3 regions of the Streptomyces sp. NPDC050636 genome follow, and region 1 is predicted to be linked to each of the others. Evidence: riboswitches for the same ligand, from Rfam matches in the RefSeq annotation. Region 1 holds a riboswitch; each other region holds the start of a gene.

Region 1 (5,336 bases):
CCGGCTCGCTCCGCCCGCCCGGCTGTCTCCGCTCACCCGGCATACGTACGTCGCCGGGCTCTCCGCTGCCCCCAGTTCCGTGACGTCCGCGGCTTCGGTAGCTCCCGTAACTCCTGCGACTCCCGTGGCGTCCGCGACTCCCGCACCACGCGCGCCACCGCTCCGCCCCTCGTACTGATACCGATACCGATAACGGTCAGGCTGCAGACACAATCCGGCCGATGCGCCGACCTCCAGGAGCGCGAGCGGCTGCGGCAGCCGGGCGAGCAGCGGCAACAGCGTCGCGCAGCGGGCCGGCTCATTGGTCTGGTTGGAGCGCCGCATGATCACCGCACGGACCTCGTCCCAGTGCCGGATCGTCCACTCGCGCCAGCGCCCGTACGCCGCCTCGCCGTGCGGACCCTGTTCGGCATGCGGGCCGTCGAGATAGCGGACGGCGGCGAGGAGGAGGTTCGGCTGCTGCTTGTTGCCGGCGGGCAGCGATCCGGACAGCAGATCGCAGAACTCCGGGTCCTGGCTGATGCGTGCGGTCAGTTCCTCGTGGGCGTCGGACCGTCCCCGTGCCTGCTGCCAGGAGAACTCCCGGTACCGATCCGCCACTGCTTGCGCGCTACTGACGACGTTCCCGACGTTGACGACCATGATCCGACGTTACTGCTCTCACTCTCCGTAGTTGCCGCGCACCCCTCCGCATAACGACTGGCACACAATCGCCGCAAGATCGTTTGATGACGCGTGGTCAACTCGCCCGGTTTAATGCCGCGATGGGCGAAAAAGCCCACGCCAAAGCTCATGCCAAGAGCAGACGGATTCGCGGGAAGGCTTGGAAAACGGCCGCCGTCTCTATTACTGTCCGATAACGCAGCGCGGTCGTCCCAGCCGTCGCAGAGGCGGCACCGCGCGCCGACGCCGAATCCCAGCAAGCGCACTTCAGGCACCTTCAGAACTCGAACTGCACCAAGGGAACCGGGGAACCACCACCTTGGGGTGAATCGGACGCCTCCGCCAGATGGCGCCCGTAGGAGACCTTCCTGCTCCGAACCCGTCAGCTAACCCGGTAGGCGAGAAGGAAGGAAAGGAGTGCGCCCACGTGGCGTCCAACAGGCCTGCCCCAGAGGCTTCGTCCGTCAACGGCCTCGATGACCGAGGCCCCTTCGACGGGTCCGACCCTTCTGCCACTTCTGTCGCTTCCGGTCGGTTCGATCACCGCGGTCCGGCCTTCGGGTACGGCGGCGAGCGTGACGGCATCCGCGATGCCGACGGACCGTGGGAGGAGTGGAACCCCACCGAGGAATCCATCCGTCCGGTCCGCGGCAGGCACCGGGTCGGCAAGCAGCGCGGCGGCGGACTCGCCCGCAGCGGTACGGTCCTGGGCGTCGGCGTCATCGCGGCGGTCGGCGCGGGCGGGATGGCCACGGCCGAGGACCGTCCGCCGGTCCCGATCTCGATGCCGGACATCGGCGGGATGGCCGACGACCTCTCGGACAAGCTGCCGGACGCGAAGTCCCTCCCCGGCATTGGCGGCCTGATATCCGACTCGGGTTCGGACTCGGGCTCCGGCTCTTCCGCTTCCGCCGCCCCGGCCTCCGGTAACGCCGCGGCCCCCCTCTCCCAGGCCGGCCTCACCCAGAACGAGACCGCCCAGGGCGGCGGCGCGGGGGAGGCCCTGCGCAACCGCATCCTGCAGCAGGCCGACGCGCAGCAGGGCGCCGCCGAGCAGGAAGCACGCGACGCCGCGGAGGCCGCCGCCATCGAGCAGGCATCGAAGGACGCGGCCGCGCAGCAGGACGAGGCCGAAAAGGCCGCGGCGGCCAAGAAGGCGGCGGCGCTGGAGGCCAAGCGCAAGGCCGAGGAGGAGGCCCGCCGGAAGGCGGAGGCCGAGCGCCTCGCCGAGCTGGCGCGGAGCTTCGTCAACCCCCTCACCTCGTACACCCTCACCGCCAGCTTCGGCCAGGCCGGCGATCGCTGGGCCGCGGACCACACGGGGCAGGACTTCGCCGCACCGACCGGCACTCCTGTCAAGGCGGTTCACTCCGGCACCATCACGCAGGCGGGCTGGGCCGGCTCGTACGGCTACCGCATCGTCCTCACCCTCGACGACGGCACCGAACTCTGGTTCTGCCATCTGTCCTCCATGCTGAAGACCTCCGGCAAGGTCAACACCGGCGACGTCATCGCCCGCGTCGGCGCCACCGGTAACGTCACCGGCCCCCACCTCCACTTGGAGGTCCGCCCGGACGCAGGTGACCCGATCGACCCGATGCCGTGGCTGCGCGAGCAAGGGGTCAACATCTGACAGCGGCCTGACGGTTGGGGGAAGGGGAACAACCCGGGGAGAACCAGGGATCGCCCCGGGGAGAACCAGGGGTCGACCTGGGAAGAACCAGGGATCAACCCGGGGGAGCGCCCGGGAACAACCAGGGATCAATCCGGACCAAATCAGGGACCGCCTCGGAGCCATCCGGGGAATAACTCCCCTTCCCCCAACGCTGCAACAACGCATGACCGCGACACCGACACACAAGCCCCATAAGCCCCTCGGCTCGCTCTCCGTCTCGCCCCTCTCCCTCGGTGGCAATGTCTTCGGTTGGACGGCCGACGAGGCGGAGTCCTTCAACGTCCTCGATGCGTACGTCGCCGGCGGCGGCAACTTCATCGACACCGCCGACGTCTACTCGGCCTGGGTGCCCGGCAACAAGGGCGGCGAATCCGAGACCGTCATCGGCAACTGGCTGGCCGCGCGCGGCAACCGCGACGACATCGTCATCGCCACCAAGGTCGGCGCCCACCCCGACTTCAAGGGCCTCTCCGCGACCACCATCAAGACCGCGGTCGAGGAGTCCCTCACCCGCCTCCGCACCGACTACATCGACCTCTACTACACCCACTACGACGACGAGTCGGTCGAGGTCCCGGAGTTCCTCAGCGCCCTCAACGACCTTGTCCAGGCCGGCAAGGTCCGTGAGATCGCCGCCTCCAACATCTCCGCGCAGCGCCTGGAGGAGTCGCTGGCCTTCTCCGACCGTGAGGGCCTGGCCCGCTATGTCGCCCTCCAGCCCCACTACAACCTGGTCTCCCGCGACACATACGAAGGCGAACTCGCCGACGTGGCCGCCCGCAACGGCGTGGCCGCGGTGCCGTACTACGCCCTCGCCTCCGGCTTCCTGACCGGCAAGTACCGTCCGGGCACGGCCGTCGACAGCGCTCGCTCCGAGGGCGCGGCCAAGCACCTCTCAACCGACCGGGGCATCCGCGTCCTCCAGGCCCTCGACACCGTCGCCGCGGCCCACGACGCCGAAGTCGCAACCGTGGCCTTGGCCTGGCTCGCCGCTCAGCCCACCGTCGCCGCCCCCATCGCCAGCGCCCGCACGGTAGCCCAGCTCCCGGCCCTCCTCGCGGTCGCGGACCTCACCCTCAGCGAGGCCGAACTGGCCCTCCTCACCAAGGCATCCGCCTGACGGCGAAGCACACAGACGGGTGCGGGCCGGGGCTGTGACTGCCCCGGCCCGCACCCGTAACCACGCCTGACTATTCCTGACTATCCCTGACCACTCCTGCCGCCTGGCGCTTACGCCCGACGATCGACCGCCGCCCACGACGCGAGGGCCACCCCACCCGCCACCGCAAACACCGAAGGCCAGGCCCCGACCTTCTTGGCCAACGGATGCGACCCAGCAAACGCCGCCACATAAGCCCCACTCAACGCGGTAGCCGTCGCATTCCCAGCCTTCTGCTGCCATCCCCGCGCGGCCACAGCCCCAGCCGCCGCCAACACCACACCACCCAGGGGCCGCTTCTTGGTCCAGCGGGCTACACCGTAACCACCGACAATCCCACCTGCGGCCACTATTGCCGTCGGAATCCTAGCCATTACCCACAACCTCCTCGTAGCAGATACTGCCGAGCCTACGTCGCTAGACCGTGTGGTGCTGGCCACTTTCCCTGCCTGTTCTTACGGAGTGCGAGCCGTATGAGGTGGCCACGCGGAACTGCACAAGGCGGGTGTCCGCCGCGCATACGGCCAGGGCATCTCTGGTACTTCTCGGCCGTCCAGTTCGCGTGGTGCGTGGCCTGAAGGTCAGAGGGAAGAAGTGGCGTCGAGCGACCGGGGGTTACGAATATTGCGGGCTTTTCCGCGTCGCTGACCACTGGATGACTGTTGGGAAAGAAGGTTTCCTCGTCTGCCGGTTCAAGCTCTTGAAGCTGGCGCCGGGTGAAACGCTGAAGCCGCAACCGCTCCCTTCGAGCGATAGCGAAGACACCGGGCTTGAGGAGAAGATGCGCTGCACCATTGAGTATGAGCGGAGAATTCGCGACTCAACGTTGTGCGCACAGTAAAGGATGCGTACGAAAACACCTGTCAGATATGCAATCTTCGCCTTGAGGTGTCGCCTTGGGGTGAGTGGTACAGCGAGGCCGCCCATATTCAGGCATTGGGTAAACCGCATAGTGGCCCAGGAAAATCAAGGTGGACTGCGTTCGTCAGCATCGTGCCCGCTGGGCTGATCGATGAGTGATATGCAGTGCCTGCGCCAACGCAGGCTGTGCCCAACCCCTGTAATGCCAAAGGTGCTGCAACAAATGCCGTTCCCGCACCGTGAAGTCCGCCGTGGTTCCCGTCAAGTGGGCGCGGCGGCGGTGGAAGGAGAGGGAGGTGGCGAGGGCTGTGTATTCGGTTACGGCGCGGGCGGCGGTGGGGCCGTGGGTTTGGCGGGCCAGGTCGCGGGCCAGGGCGCGGGTTTTGAGGGAGGAGAGGGCGGTGGCTTCGGCGGGGGTGAGCCAGCCGGTGGCCGTGTATGGCGCGAGGTAGCCGCGTAGGGACAGAAGTTCTTGGTGGCGGGCCCAGACGGCGAGCCAGGTGAGGGTGATGAAGATCGGGACCATGAAGAGGCCGTAGACGGTGAGGAATCCGAGGTCGCCGAGGGATGAGGCGGCGTTCCAGATGGCGTGGAGGAGGACGGCGGTGAGCAGGCCGAGCACGGCGAGCGCGGTGCGGGAGGCGCGGCGGCGGGGGTAGCGGGTGGCGGCTATGCCGAATGCCAGGCCGGTGAGGATGGTGAAGAGGGGGTGGGCGAAGGGGGAGACGATGATGCGGATGAAGAAGGTGCCGGCGGTGAGGGAGTCCAGTCCGGAGTGGCCCATGGACTGGTCCTGACCGAAGGCGCTGCCCAGATAGAGGATGTTCTCGGTGAAGGCGAAGCCGGTGGCGCTGATCCCGGCGATGACGATGCCGTCCGTGATGCCGTCGAAGTCGCGTCGGCGGAAGCGGTAGAGGAGGAGGACGGCGGCGGCCTTGACGGATTCCTCGACGATCGGGGCGATGGCCGTCGCGCCCC
Region 2 (5,336 bases), on a different contig from region 1:
ATGGCTGATGTCGTCGTAGAAGAACACCAGGTCGCCGGGCTGGAGATCCTTGGTGGCCACCCGCTCGCCGACCTTCACCTGATCCCAGGTCGTACGCGGCAGATCGACCCCGGCCGCCTTCCACGCCCCCTGCGTCAGCCCGGAGCAGTCGTACGAGGAGGGCCCGGTTGCGCCCCAGACGTACGGCTTGCCTATCTGCGCGCGGGCGAAGGCGAGCGCCTTCTCGGCCTTGGCGGCGTATGAGCCGTCATCGGTGGAGCCGCCGCCGGTCTGGCCGCCGGTCGAGCCGTCCGAGCCGTCGTTCTGGTTCTGCTCCTCGCGCCGCTGACGCTCCTTCTCGGCCTCGGCCTGCTTGCGGGCCAGCTCCTCGGCCTTGCGCTTGGCCTCCGCCTCCCGCTCGCGCTCCAGCGCCGCCAGCCGCGCCTTCTCCTCGGCGGTCAGCCGGGACAGCAGTTGCCGGGCCTCGGCCAGCTTGCTCTGGACGGACTGCTTGGACTCCTTCAGCGAGGCCTGGGAATCCTGGAGCTGGTCCAGGCTGCGGGTCGCCTCGGCGCGCTGCCGGGCCGCTGCCGCCGCCTGCTCCTGGTAGTCGGTGACGGCCTGCTTCTCGCGGCCGGTCAACCGCTCCATGAGGTGGCTGCGGTCGAAGAACTGCTGCGGGTCCTTGGCGAGCATCAGCTGCGCCGTCGGATTCATTCCGCCGGTGCGGTACTGCGCCGAGGCGAACGTGCCCAGCTGGCGCCGGGACTCGTTCATCTTCTCCGCGCGCTTGGCGGCGGCGTCGAGCAGGCCGTCCACTCTCTCGCGCTGCTCGGTGGCCTTCTCCTTGGCGGCGTTGTACTTCTCGGTCGACGCCTCCGCCTGGTGGTAGAGGTCGTCGACCTTCTGCTTGACCTCTTCGATGCTGGGCTTGGGCGCCCTGGGGGCCGCGTCAGCGGTCTGCGAGAGCAGCGTGACCGAGGCGAGGGCAGCAGTGGTGAGCCCGGCTGCCGTACGGCGGCCTCCGGGCGAGGTGAGAACGCGGGTGCGCGGCTTGCGATGCGACGCCAAGGCCGGCGACTCCTTCCGTGGACCGCCTACCGGGTTAGCTGTCGGGTTCGGGCGGTGTCGCTGACGGAAGGCTTGCCCTACGGTCCGTACGTCCGCGAGTGGCGGCCGTACCGATCGATTCACCCCGGTGGTGCTGGTGGGTCCCCGGCTCCGGGTGCCTTCGTGGCAGGGCCGGACTCGACGGAGGCGGCCCGTGCTGACGCTGTCGTCCGCGGGAATGCGGGCTGCCCGATCGTGCACGGTAGCCAACTCGTGTGGCTCCTGTGAAGGCTGATGTTCGATATGCCCGAAACCTTTTCGTGACCTGAATGTGTTTCGGGGATTCTGGTGGCAGTTGCCGGCTTCGGGGCGGGCGGTTCCCGGGGAGACGAGAACCGACACCCTGGCTGATACGGGACCGCAAATACGGCGGAGGGCCCGGCTCGTACGGACCGCGACCGGGCTCGTACGAGACATGACGCGGCCCGCACGGGCCGGCACCCGGCTCATACGGGCCACGACTTGGCCCGGCACGGGACGGCGACTCCCCCTTGCTCCAGCCCCGCCACCAGCCGTTCCACCCCCCGGCCGCACGCCCCTCCAGCCCGACATCGCCGACTCCGCAGCGAGCTGTCAGTGGGGCGGCCTAGACTCGGTGGGCGATGAGCAGCCTCTTTGACGACAGCTTCCTGGCGGACCTCGGCCCCAAGGGCGACGAGCCCCCGCCACCACCCGAGGACGAGCACGGCCCGGTCCCGGAGGAGATCCCCGCCGATCTCTTCGACGGGAAATTCGACGCGCCCGCGCCCCGCGAGGCGTACTACCGCGACGGCGCCGCCCGCCCGGCCGTCGACCCGGCGACGCTGCTGGAGGGACTCAACGACGAGCAGAAGGCCGCCGTCGTGCACACCGGCGGCCCGCTGCTGATCGTCGCCGGCGCCGGCTCCGGCAAGACCCGGGTGCTCACCCACCGCATCGCGCATCTGCTCGCCGAGCGGCACGCCCACCCCGGCCAGATCCTCGCGATCACCTTCACCAACAAGGCCGCCGGCGAGATGAAGGAGCGCGTCGAGGAGCTGGTCGGCCCGCGCGCCAACGCCATGTGGGTCTCCACCTTCCACAGCGCCTGCGTCCGCATCCTGCGCCGGGAAAGCAAGAAGCTGGGCTTCACATCCTCCTTCTCGATCTACGACGCCGCGGACTCCAAGCGCCTGATGGCCCTGGTCTGCCGCGATCTCGATCTCGACCCCAAGCGCTTCCCGCCCAAGTCCTTCAGCGCGAAGATCTCCAACCTCAAGAACGAGCTCATCGACGAGGAGACCTTCGCCGACCAGGCCGCCGACGGCTTCGAGAAGTCCCTCGCCGAGGCGTACGCGATGTACCAGGCACGGCTCCGCGAGGCCAACGCCCTGGACTTCGACGACATCATCATGACGACGGTCAATCTGCTGCAGGCCTTCCCGGATGTCGCCGACCACTACCGCCGCCGCTTCCGCCACGTCCTCGTCGACGAGTACCAGGACACCAACCACGCCCAGTACACCCTCGTACGCGAGCTCGTCGGCCCGCCCGAGACCGCCGCCGAGCTCTGCGTCGTCGGCGACGCCGACCAGTCGATCTACGCCTTCCGCGGCGCCACGATCCGCAACATCCTCCAGTTCGAGGAGGACTACCCGGACGCGACCACGATCCTGCTGGAGCAGAATTACCGCTCCTCGCAGACGATCCTGTCCGCCGCCAACGCCGTCATCGAACGCAACGAGAACCGCCGCCCCAAGAACCTCTGGACGGACGCCGGCGCCGGCCCCAAGATCACCGGCTATGTCGCCGACACCGAGCACGACGAGGCGCAGTTCGTCGCCGACGAGATCGACCGGCTGACGGACGCCGGCGACGCCAAGGCCGGCGATGTCGCCGTCTTCTACCGCACCAACGCCCAGTCCCGCGTCTTCGAAGAGATCTTCATCCGGGTCGGGCTGCCCTACAAGGTCGTCGGCGGTGTGCGCTTCTACGAGCGCAAGGAGGTCCGCGACGTCCTCGCGTATCTGCGGGTACTCGCCAACCCCGAGGACACCGTCCCGCTGCGCCGGATCCTCAACGTCCCCAAGCGCGGCATCGGCGACCGCGCCGAGGCGATGATCGACGCCCTGTCGGCGCGCGAGAAGATCACCTTCCCGCAGGCGCTGCGCCGGGTCGACGAGGCGTACGGGATGGCGGCGCGGTCGGCCAACGCCGTCAAGCGGTTCAACGTCCTGATGGAGGAGCTGCGGACGATCGTGGAGTCCGGGGCCGGCCCGGCGACGGTCCTCGAAGCCGTCCTGGAGCGCACCGGCTATCTCGCCGAGCTGCAGTCGTCCACCGACCCGCAGGACGAGACCCGCATCGAGAACCTGCAGGAACTCGCCGCCGTGGCCCTGGAGTTCGAGCAGGAGCGCGGCGAGGAGAACCCGGGCACCCTCGCCGAATTCCTGGAGCAGGTGGCGCTGGTCGCCGACTCCGACCAGATCCCGGACGAGGATGCGGAAGGCACCGGCGTCATCACCCTGATGACGCTGCACACCGCCAAGGGCCTGGAATTCCCGGTCGTCTTCCTCACGGGCATGGAGGACGGCGTCTTCCCGCACATGCGCGCGCTCGGCCAGACCAAGGAGCTGGAGGAGGAGCGCCGGCTGGCGTATGTCGGCATCACCCGCGCCCGTGAGCGGCTCTACCTCACCCGCTCGACGATGCGCAGCGCCTGGGGTCAGCCGTCGTACAACCCGGCCTCCCGGTTCCTGGAGGAGATCCCGGACGACCACGTGGAGTGGAAGCGCACGGGGCCCGCGACGCCGTCCGCCTCGATGGGCGGGCTGTCATCGCGTGGCGGTGGCGGTGGCGGCCTCGGTGGGGGCATCGGGTCCACGCTGTCGTCGGCCCGGGCGAAGGGGCCGAGCGGCTTCGCGACCCGCCGTGCCACGGACCGTCCGGTGGTCTCGCTGGGCATCGGCGACCGCGTCACACACGACAGCTTCGGGCTCGGCACGGTCGTGGGCGTCAAGGGCAGCGGCGACAACGCCGAGGCGACGATCGACTTCGGCGGCGAGAAGCCGAAGCGACTGCTGCTGCGATATGCGCCGGTGGAGAAGCTGTAACCCCCCCCGCTACGGAGCGTAACAACAAGGGAACTAATTACGCTCTGTAATCGTTGCCGGAGTATGAGGAGGAGGCGGCGCGGAGGGGCAGCGCGGGAATCCCATCCCGCCGCCCCTGGGGGCGGGCTGGCCAGCAATGCCAGGCCAGCGATCCCATCGCCCTGGCTGGCGGTCTGGGTGCCAGTTCGGGCTGAGTGTCAGTTCGGGTCGAGGTCGTGGCTGCGCAGCCACGACAGCGGGTCGATGGCCGATTCGCCGCCGGGGCGCACCTCGAAGTGCAGATGCGGCCCGGTGGAGTTGCCCGAGTTGCCCGAATAGGCAATCGTGTCACCGGCCTTGACCGAGCCGGAGCGAATCTTGGTGCTGCTGAGGTGGCAGTACCACGTCTCGGTGCCGTCGGACGCCGTCACGATTGCCATATTGCCGTAGGCGGAGTTCCACTGGGTGCGTACGGTGCCGTCGGTGGCGGCCATGACGGGCGTGCCATAGCTGACCGGGAAGTCGATCCCGGTGTGCACGGACATCCAGTTGACGCCGGCCTGGCCGAAGAGCGCGCTCAGCCCGTGGTCCTTGACCGGCAGCATGAACTTGGGGCGCAGGGCCTCCTTGCGGGCCGCCTCCTCCGCCTTGCGCTGCCGCTCCAGCGCCTGCCGCTCCTTGAGGTCGATCCGCTCCTGGGTGCGGCTGGCCCGGTCGCGGAAGTCGTCGGCGCCCCTGGTGAGCCCGACGAGCTGGGTGTCGAGCTTGCTGTTGGCCACCGCCGGTTTGACCGCTGTGGGGTCTGTGGCGGCTTGTGTGGTCGGCTCGTCCTTGTCGTCCCCCGTGAACCCGGAGACGGAGGCGGCGGCCACGGCGCACACGCCCATGGCGGCGACCGAGGGAACCGCGACGGTCAGCAGCGCCGACCGTTTGGCCGGACGGCGGCGGCCGCGGCCGCGGACGGCCTTTCCGGCGGCGGGACCGGAGACCCGCGTGCCGACCGTGGTGACCGGCATGGCCTGGGTCATCGCGTCCGCTACCGAAGTGGCGTCGTCGGAAGGCGCGTCATCGGCGGCGGGTTCGTTGTCGATGGGCGGCGGTCCGGCCTGGGCCGGGATGCTTGCCATCAGCCCCTGGTCGACGGTGGGCCACACGGCGGTGGCTTCGAAGCTGCCGGTCTCCTGGTGCGTGGCGACG
Region 3 (5,336 bases), on a different contig from region 1:
GGGTCCATCGTGAGCACCATGGACTTCCACCCGCAGCCCCAGGGCGGCGCGCCCAAGCCGTGGGCCTTCCCCGCCCCCGAGCGCACGCAACTCGCCAATGGGCTCACCCTCCTGACCAGCCACCGCCCCGGCCAGCAGGTCGTCGCCGTCGAGATCAACCTCGTCGCTCCTCTGGAGGCCGAGCCCGAGGGCCTGGACGGTGTCGCCACGATCATGGCGCGCGCTCTGTCGGAGGGCACCGACAAGCACGACGCCGAGGAGTTCGCCGCCGAGCTGGAGCGCTGTGGCGCCACCCTGGACGCGCACGCCGACCACCCCGGGCTGCGGGTGTCCCTCGAAGTGCCGGCGTCCCGGCTGGCCCGCGCGCTCGGCCTGCTCGCCGACGCGCTGCGTGCCCCCGCCTTCCCGGTCAGCGAGGTCGAGCGGCTCGTACGCAACCGCCTCGACGAGATCCCGCACGAGCTCGCCAACCCGGCCCGGCGCGCCGCCATGGCACTGTCCAAGGAGCTGTTCCCGGCCACCTCCCGGATGTCGCGGCCCCGCCAGGGCACCGAGGACACCGTCGAGCGGATCGACGCGGCGGCCGTCCGTGCCTTCTACGACGCCCATGTACGGCCCGCCACGGCCACCGCCGTCGTTGTCGGCGACTTCGCCGGCGTCGACCTGGACGCGGCGCTCGCCGACACCCTCGGCGCCTGGACCGGCTCCACCGCGGAGCCGGTGAAGGCGTCGCCGATCACCGCCGACGACACCGGCCGCGTGGTGATCGTGGACCGCCCCGGCGCCGTCCAGACGCAGCTGCTGATCGGACGTATCGGCGCCGACCGGCACGATCGTGTCTGGCCCGCGCAGGTCCTCGGCACGTACTGCCTGGGCGGCACCCTCACCTCCCGGCTGGACCGGGTGCTGCGCGAGGAGAAGGGCTACACCTACGGGGTGCGCGCCTTCGGCCAGGTGCTGCGCTCCTCCGCCGACGGCAGCGGCGCCGCGATGCTGGCCATCAGCGGCTCGGTGGACACCGCCTCCACGGGGCCGGCGCTGGAGGACCTGTGGAAGGTGCTGCGCACTCTGGCGGCCGAGGGCCTCACGGACTCCGAGCGGGATGTCGCCGTACAGAACCTCGTCGGGGTCGCGCCGCTGAAGTACGAGACCGCGGCGGCCGTCGCGGGCACCCTCGCCGACCAGGTGGAGCAGCACCTCCCCGACGACTTCCAGGCGCAGTTGTACGCCCGGCTGGCCGAGACCGGCACCGTCGAGGCGACGGCGGCCGCTGTGAACGCGTTCCCCGTGGACCGGCTGGTGACGGTTCTGGTGGGCGACGCGGCGCAGATCGCCGGGCCCGTCCGGGAGCTGGGCATCGGTGAGGTGACGGTCGTCGGCAGCTGACCTGCCGCGGTGACCCGGAGGTGACCGGGGAGCCGGCTGGAGAGCGGTCCGGCACGACGATGACCGCCTGACATATGGCAACAAAAGGGATCCCGTGGCGCTCGCTCGCCACGGGATCTCCCGTATGTCCGGATTGTTGCGGCTGGTTGCTCCGTACCCGTGTGGCGTATGGCACAAAAATGCGGTTCTGTTTGCCGATTGAAAGATGTCCCGTTTAGCGTCGGTCCGGCTGTTCGCCAGAAGTGCGCCGCAACCGCGGCACCGGACAGTCATCGCCGAGTCCCCGTACGGCGCGAGCCAGGGGAGCCGGGGACCCACATGTCCCCTGGGGTGAATCGGACCTCTCTCCGGAGGAGTCCGTAGGAGACCTTCCTGCTCCGAACCCGTCAGCTAACCCGGTAGGCGAGAAGGAAGGAAAGGACCAGCCACCAGATGGCGTTCATCCGTGCTACCGGGAAACACCGCCGTCCGAGCCGCAGCGCTCGTACGACCCGCAACATCGCCGGCATAGCCACCCTCGCGGCCACCGGCGTCGTCGCCTCCGTGGCGTCGCCGGCGCTGGCCGCCACGGACGAGGCGAGCACCCACGACACCGGTCTGAGCCGGGCCGTCGTACTGGGCGGCGAACTCGCCGACCGCCTGGAGGCCCAGGCCGACGCCCAGGAGGCGGCCGCCGAAGCCGCCGCCGCGCGTGCGAAGGCCGAGGCCGAGGCCAAGAAGCGCGCCGAAGAGGCCAAGCAGCGGGCCGAGGAAGCCAAGAAGAAGGCCGAGGCGAAGGCCAAGGCGGAGCGCGAGGCCAAGGAGCGCGCGGCCCGCGAGGCGGAGCGCAAGCGCCTCAACGCCTATGTCGCCCCCGTCGCCGGCTCCTACGTGTCCACCGGGTACAAGACATCCGGCGGGCTGTGGTCCTCCGGCAGCCACAGCGGCATCGACTTCCACGCCGCCTCCGGCACGTCGGTGCGTTCCGTCGCCGCGGGCACGGTCGTCGAGGCCGGCTGGGGCGGTGCGTACGGCAACAACATCGTGATCAAGATGAACGACGGTACGTACACCCAGTACGGCCACCTGTCGTCCCTCGGCGTCTCGGTCGGCCAGACCATCACCCCGGGCCAGCAGATCGGCCTCTCCGGCAGCACCGGCAACAGCACCGGACCGCACCTGCACTTCGAGGCCCGCACCGGCCCCGACTACGGCTCGGACATCGATCCGATCGCCTACCTGCGCGCGCACGGCGTCAGCATCTGACGGTCCGACGTCCCGTTCCGTCGCAGCGTCCTTGAGAAGCCCCGGCCCCGGCCGGGGCTTCGGCGTATCCGGCCGCGCAGGGCGCCAAGTCCCCGCCGATGGCCAAAAAATATCCATGAATACCCGGCGTCCGTCGGAAAAGCCGTCCCAGTCGAATAGAGTCACGGAAAAGCCGCCGATCGGCGGCTAGGGTTAGGGAAATGTCGCCGATCGGTGATGTTTCCAGGGGATTACGGCGGAGGCACGGACGATGCGAGGCCATATTTCCGCGCATGCGGTGTGCACGGCGATTCGCGATGACATTGTCTCCGGTGCGCTCGCGCCGGGGAGCCGGCTGATCGAGGACATCCTGGCGGCGCGGTACGGAGTCTCCCGGGTCCCGGTGCGCGAGGCGCTGCGCACGTTGCAGTCCGAGGGCTTCGTCACCACCCGCCACCATGCGGGCGCCTGTGTCGCCGAGCCCACCGAGCAGGAGGCGGCCGATCTCCTGGACATCCGCGCCCTGTTGGAGCCGCTCGGCGCTGCCCGCGCCGCGGCCCGCCGCAGCCCGGCGCACCTCAAGGTGCTGCGCGGCCTGGTACGGCTGGGCCGCGAGCGGGCCCGTCACGGCCACCCCGCGGATCTGCGCCAACTGGACGGCTGGTTCCACGAAACGCTGGCCCAGGCGGCCGGTAGCCCCAGCCTGACCGCGCTGCTGACCCAGCTGCGGCGCAAGATCGAGTGGATGTACACCGTGGAACTACCGGCCCGGGTGGCCGAGTCGTGGGACGAACACGGCGCGGTGCTGGACGCGGTGGCCCGGGGAGACGCGGAACGGGCCCGCGCCCTGATGGCGGCTCATATCGAACGCTCCCTGCCGGTGCACCGGTTGCGGCGCCCCGCGGCGGCCGAGGTGAGCGGTTCGAAACGGCCCGTCAACACGGCGCGCGCCCGCAATTAACAATCGCCCCGTATACAAAGGGATGCGGAATGGATTCCGGGCGGCGCGTAGTGACGCGTAATGGCGTCGGCCGTGCCGTTTATGTGGTGCGCCCTTTTCGTGTTTCCGGGGCCGGTATTCGGCGACCCGGATATCCGGCGTGCGCGTACCGATAATTCGGATCCCTTGAGTGATTAGCGGCGCCGATTCGAATTCGCCTGGCATGGCGAAAGCCGGGGCGTTGGGTGCGCCGAAAGGCCGGCTTCCTCGGTGCGCCGCAAAGCGGGCCGCCGGGTGAGCCGGAGCGCGGCCCTCACATGTGGGCGATGTCCGCGTACCGACGGCCCCGAGTGCGGCGAAGCGGCGGCCGTCGGGCACAGCGAAACGGCCCTGTCGGCGGCCGTTTCCGGTCGCCGCGACAGGGCCGCGGACTGAAATCCTGGCGGACTCAGACGGTCTCGGGGAGCTCCTCAAGACCCTCGGCGACAAGCTTCGCCAGACGGTCGAGCGCAACCTCGGCGCCCTCGGCGTCGGAGGCCAGCACGATCTCCTCGCCACCCTGGGCGCCGAGGCCCAGGACCGCGAGCATGGAGGCGGCGTTGACCGGGTTGCCATCGGCCTTGGCGATCGTCATGGGGACGCCGGCCGCGGTGGCCGCACGGACGAAGATCGAGGCGGGGCGGGCGTGCAGACCCTCGTTCCAACCGACATTGACGCGGCGCTCAGCCATGGTGTTGCCCTTCAGTCGCGACTGTTGTCTAGACCAGTCTCTCACGCTGCCGGGAGTGCTACGGCAGTCCTGTGTCCAGCGCCTGGCCTGCCATCGAGCGTACGCATACCGAGCCGGTTGTCAGTGCCCGGCCGTACTCTGTCCGCATGCAGAAGCCGCCTGACCACGCGTACCCGGCTCACTGGGAAGCCGACGTGGTGCTGCGCGACGGCGGCACGGCACGCATCCGCCCCATCACCCCCGACGACGCCGAGCGGCTGGTCTCCTTCTACGAGCAGGTCTCCGACGAGTCGAAGTACTACCGGTTCTTCGCGCCCTACCCGCGCCTGTCCGACCGCGACGTCCACCGCTTCACCCATCACGACTACGTCGACCGCGTCGGCCTCGCCGCCACTGTCGGCGGCGAGTTCATCGCCACCGTCCGCTACGACCGGATCAACGACCAGGGGTTGCCCGCCAAGAATCCCGAGGACGACCAGGCCGAGGTCGCCTTCCTGGTGCAGGACGCCCACCAGGGCCGCGGCGTCGCCTCCGCCCTCCTGGAGCACATCGCCGCCGTTGCCCGAGAGCGCGGCATCCGCCGGTTCGCCGCCGAGGTGCTGCCCGCCAACTCCAAGATGATCAAGGTGTTCACGGACGCCGGCTACACCCATAAGCGCACCTTCGAGGACGGCGTGGTCCGGCTGGAATTCGACCTCGAACCGACCGAGCAGTCCATGGCCGTGATGCGCGGCCGCGAGCAGCGCGCCGAGGCCCGCTCCGTCCAGCGGCTGCTCGCCCCCGGCTCGGTCGCCGTCATCGGAACGGGCCGCGCCCCCGGCGGCATCGGCCGCACCACTCTGCGCAACATCCTCGACTCCGGCTTCACGGGCCGCACCCACGCCGTCAACCACGCCTTCCCCCAGGGCATGGACCGGCTGGAGCCCGAAGGCGTGCCGGCCGTCCGCTCGCTGCGTGAGATCCCCGACCCGGTCGATCTCGCGGTCATCGCCGTGCCCGCCGCCCGCGTCCCCGATGTGGTCCGCGACTGCGGCGAACACGGCGTCCAGGGCGTGC

What was found. Region 1 has a riboswitch for cyclic di-AMP ahead of AB0I10_RS16190 (M23 family metallopeptidase). Riboswitches for the same ligand answer to the same signal wherever they lie in the genome.
Region 2: linked by a shared signal. The riboswitch ahead of AB0I10_RS09205 (NlpC/P60 family protein) and the one ahead of AB0I10_RS16190 (M23 family metallopeptidase) in region 1 are both predicted to bind cyclic di-AMP.
Region 3: linked by a shared signal. The riboswitch ahead of AB0I10_RS21260 (M23 family metallopeptidase) and the one ahead of AB0I10_RS16190 (M23 family metallopeptidase) in region 1 are both predicted to bind cyclic di-AMP.

The regions. Positions count from the first base shown of each region.
Region 1 is NZ_JBFAIP010000017.1:17,558-22,893, reverse strand. Features, by position in the region: gene AB0I10_RS16195 (DUF2332 domain-containing protein) at 1-642, opposite strand, end outside; cyclic di-AMP (ydaO/yuaA leader) riboswitch at 937-1,079, shown strand; gene AB0I10_RS16190 (M23 family metallopeptidase) at 1,091-2,296, shown strand; gene AB0I10_RS16185 (aldo/keto reductase) at 2,502-3,458, shown strand; gene AB0I10_RS16180 (hypothetical protein) at 3,569-3,871, opposite strand; gene AB0I10_RS16175 (YDG/SRA domain-containing protein) at 3,922-4,338, shown strand; gene AB0I10_RS16170 (PrsW family intramembrane metalloprotease) at 4,483-5,336, opposite strand, start outside.
Region 2 is NZ_JBFAIP010000006.1:156,733-162,068, reverse strand. Features, by position in the region: gene AB0I10_RS09205 (NlpC/P60 family protein) at 1-1,050, opposite strand, end outside; cyclic di-AMP (ydaO/yuaA leader) riboswitch at 1,058-1,243, opposite strand; gene pcrA (DNA helicase PcrA) at 1,692-4,160, shown strand; gene AB0I10_RS09195 (peptidoglycan DD-metalloendopeptidase family protein) at 4,358-5,336, opposite strand, start outside.
Region 3 is NZ_JBFAIP010000028.1:16,507-21,842, reverse strand. Features, by position in the region: gene AB0I10_RS21265 (pitrilysin family protein) at 1-1,386, shown strand, start outside; cyclic di-AMP (ydaO/yuaA leader) riboswitch at 1,650-1,806, shown strand; gene AB0I10_RS21260 (M23 family metallopeptidase) at 1,819-2,631, shown strand; gene AB0I10_RS21255 (GntR family transcriptional regulator) at 2,882-3,571, shown strand; gene AB0I10_RS21250 (HPr family phosphocarrier protein) at 3,999-4,280, opposite strand; gene AB0I10_RS21245 (GNAT family N-acetyltransferase) at 4,427-5,336, shown strand, end outside.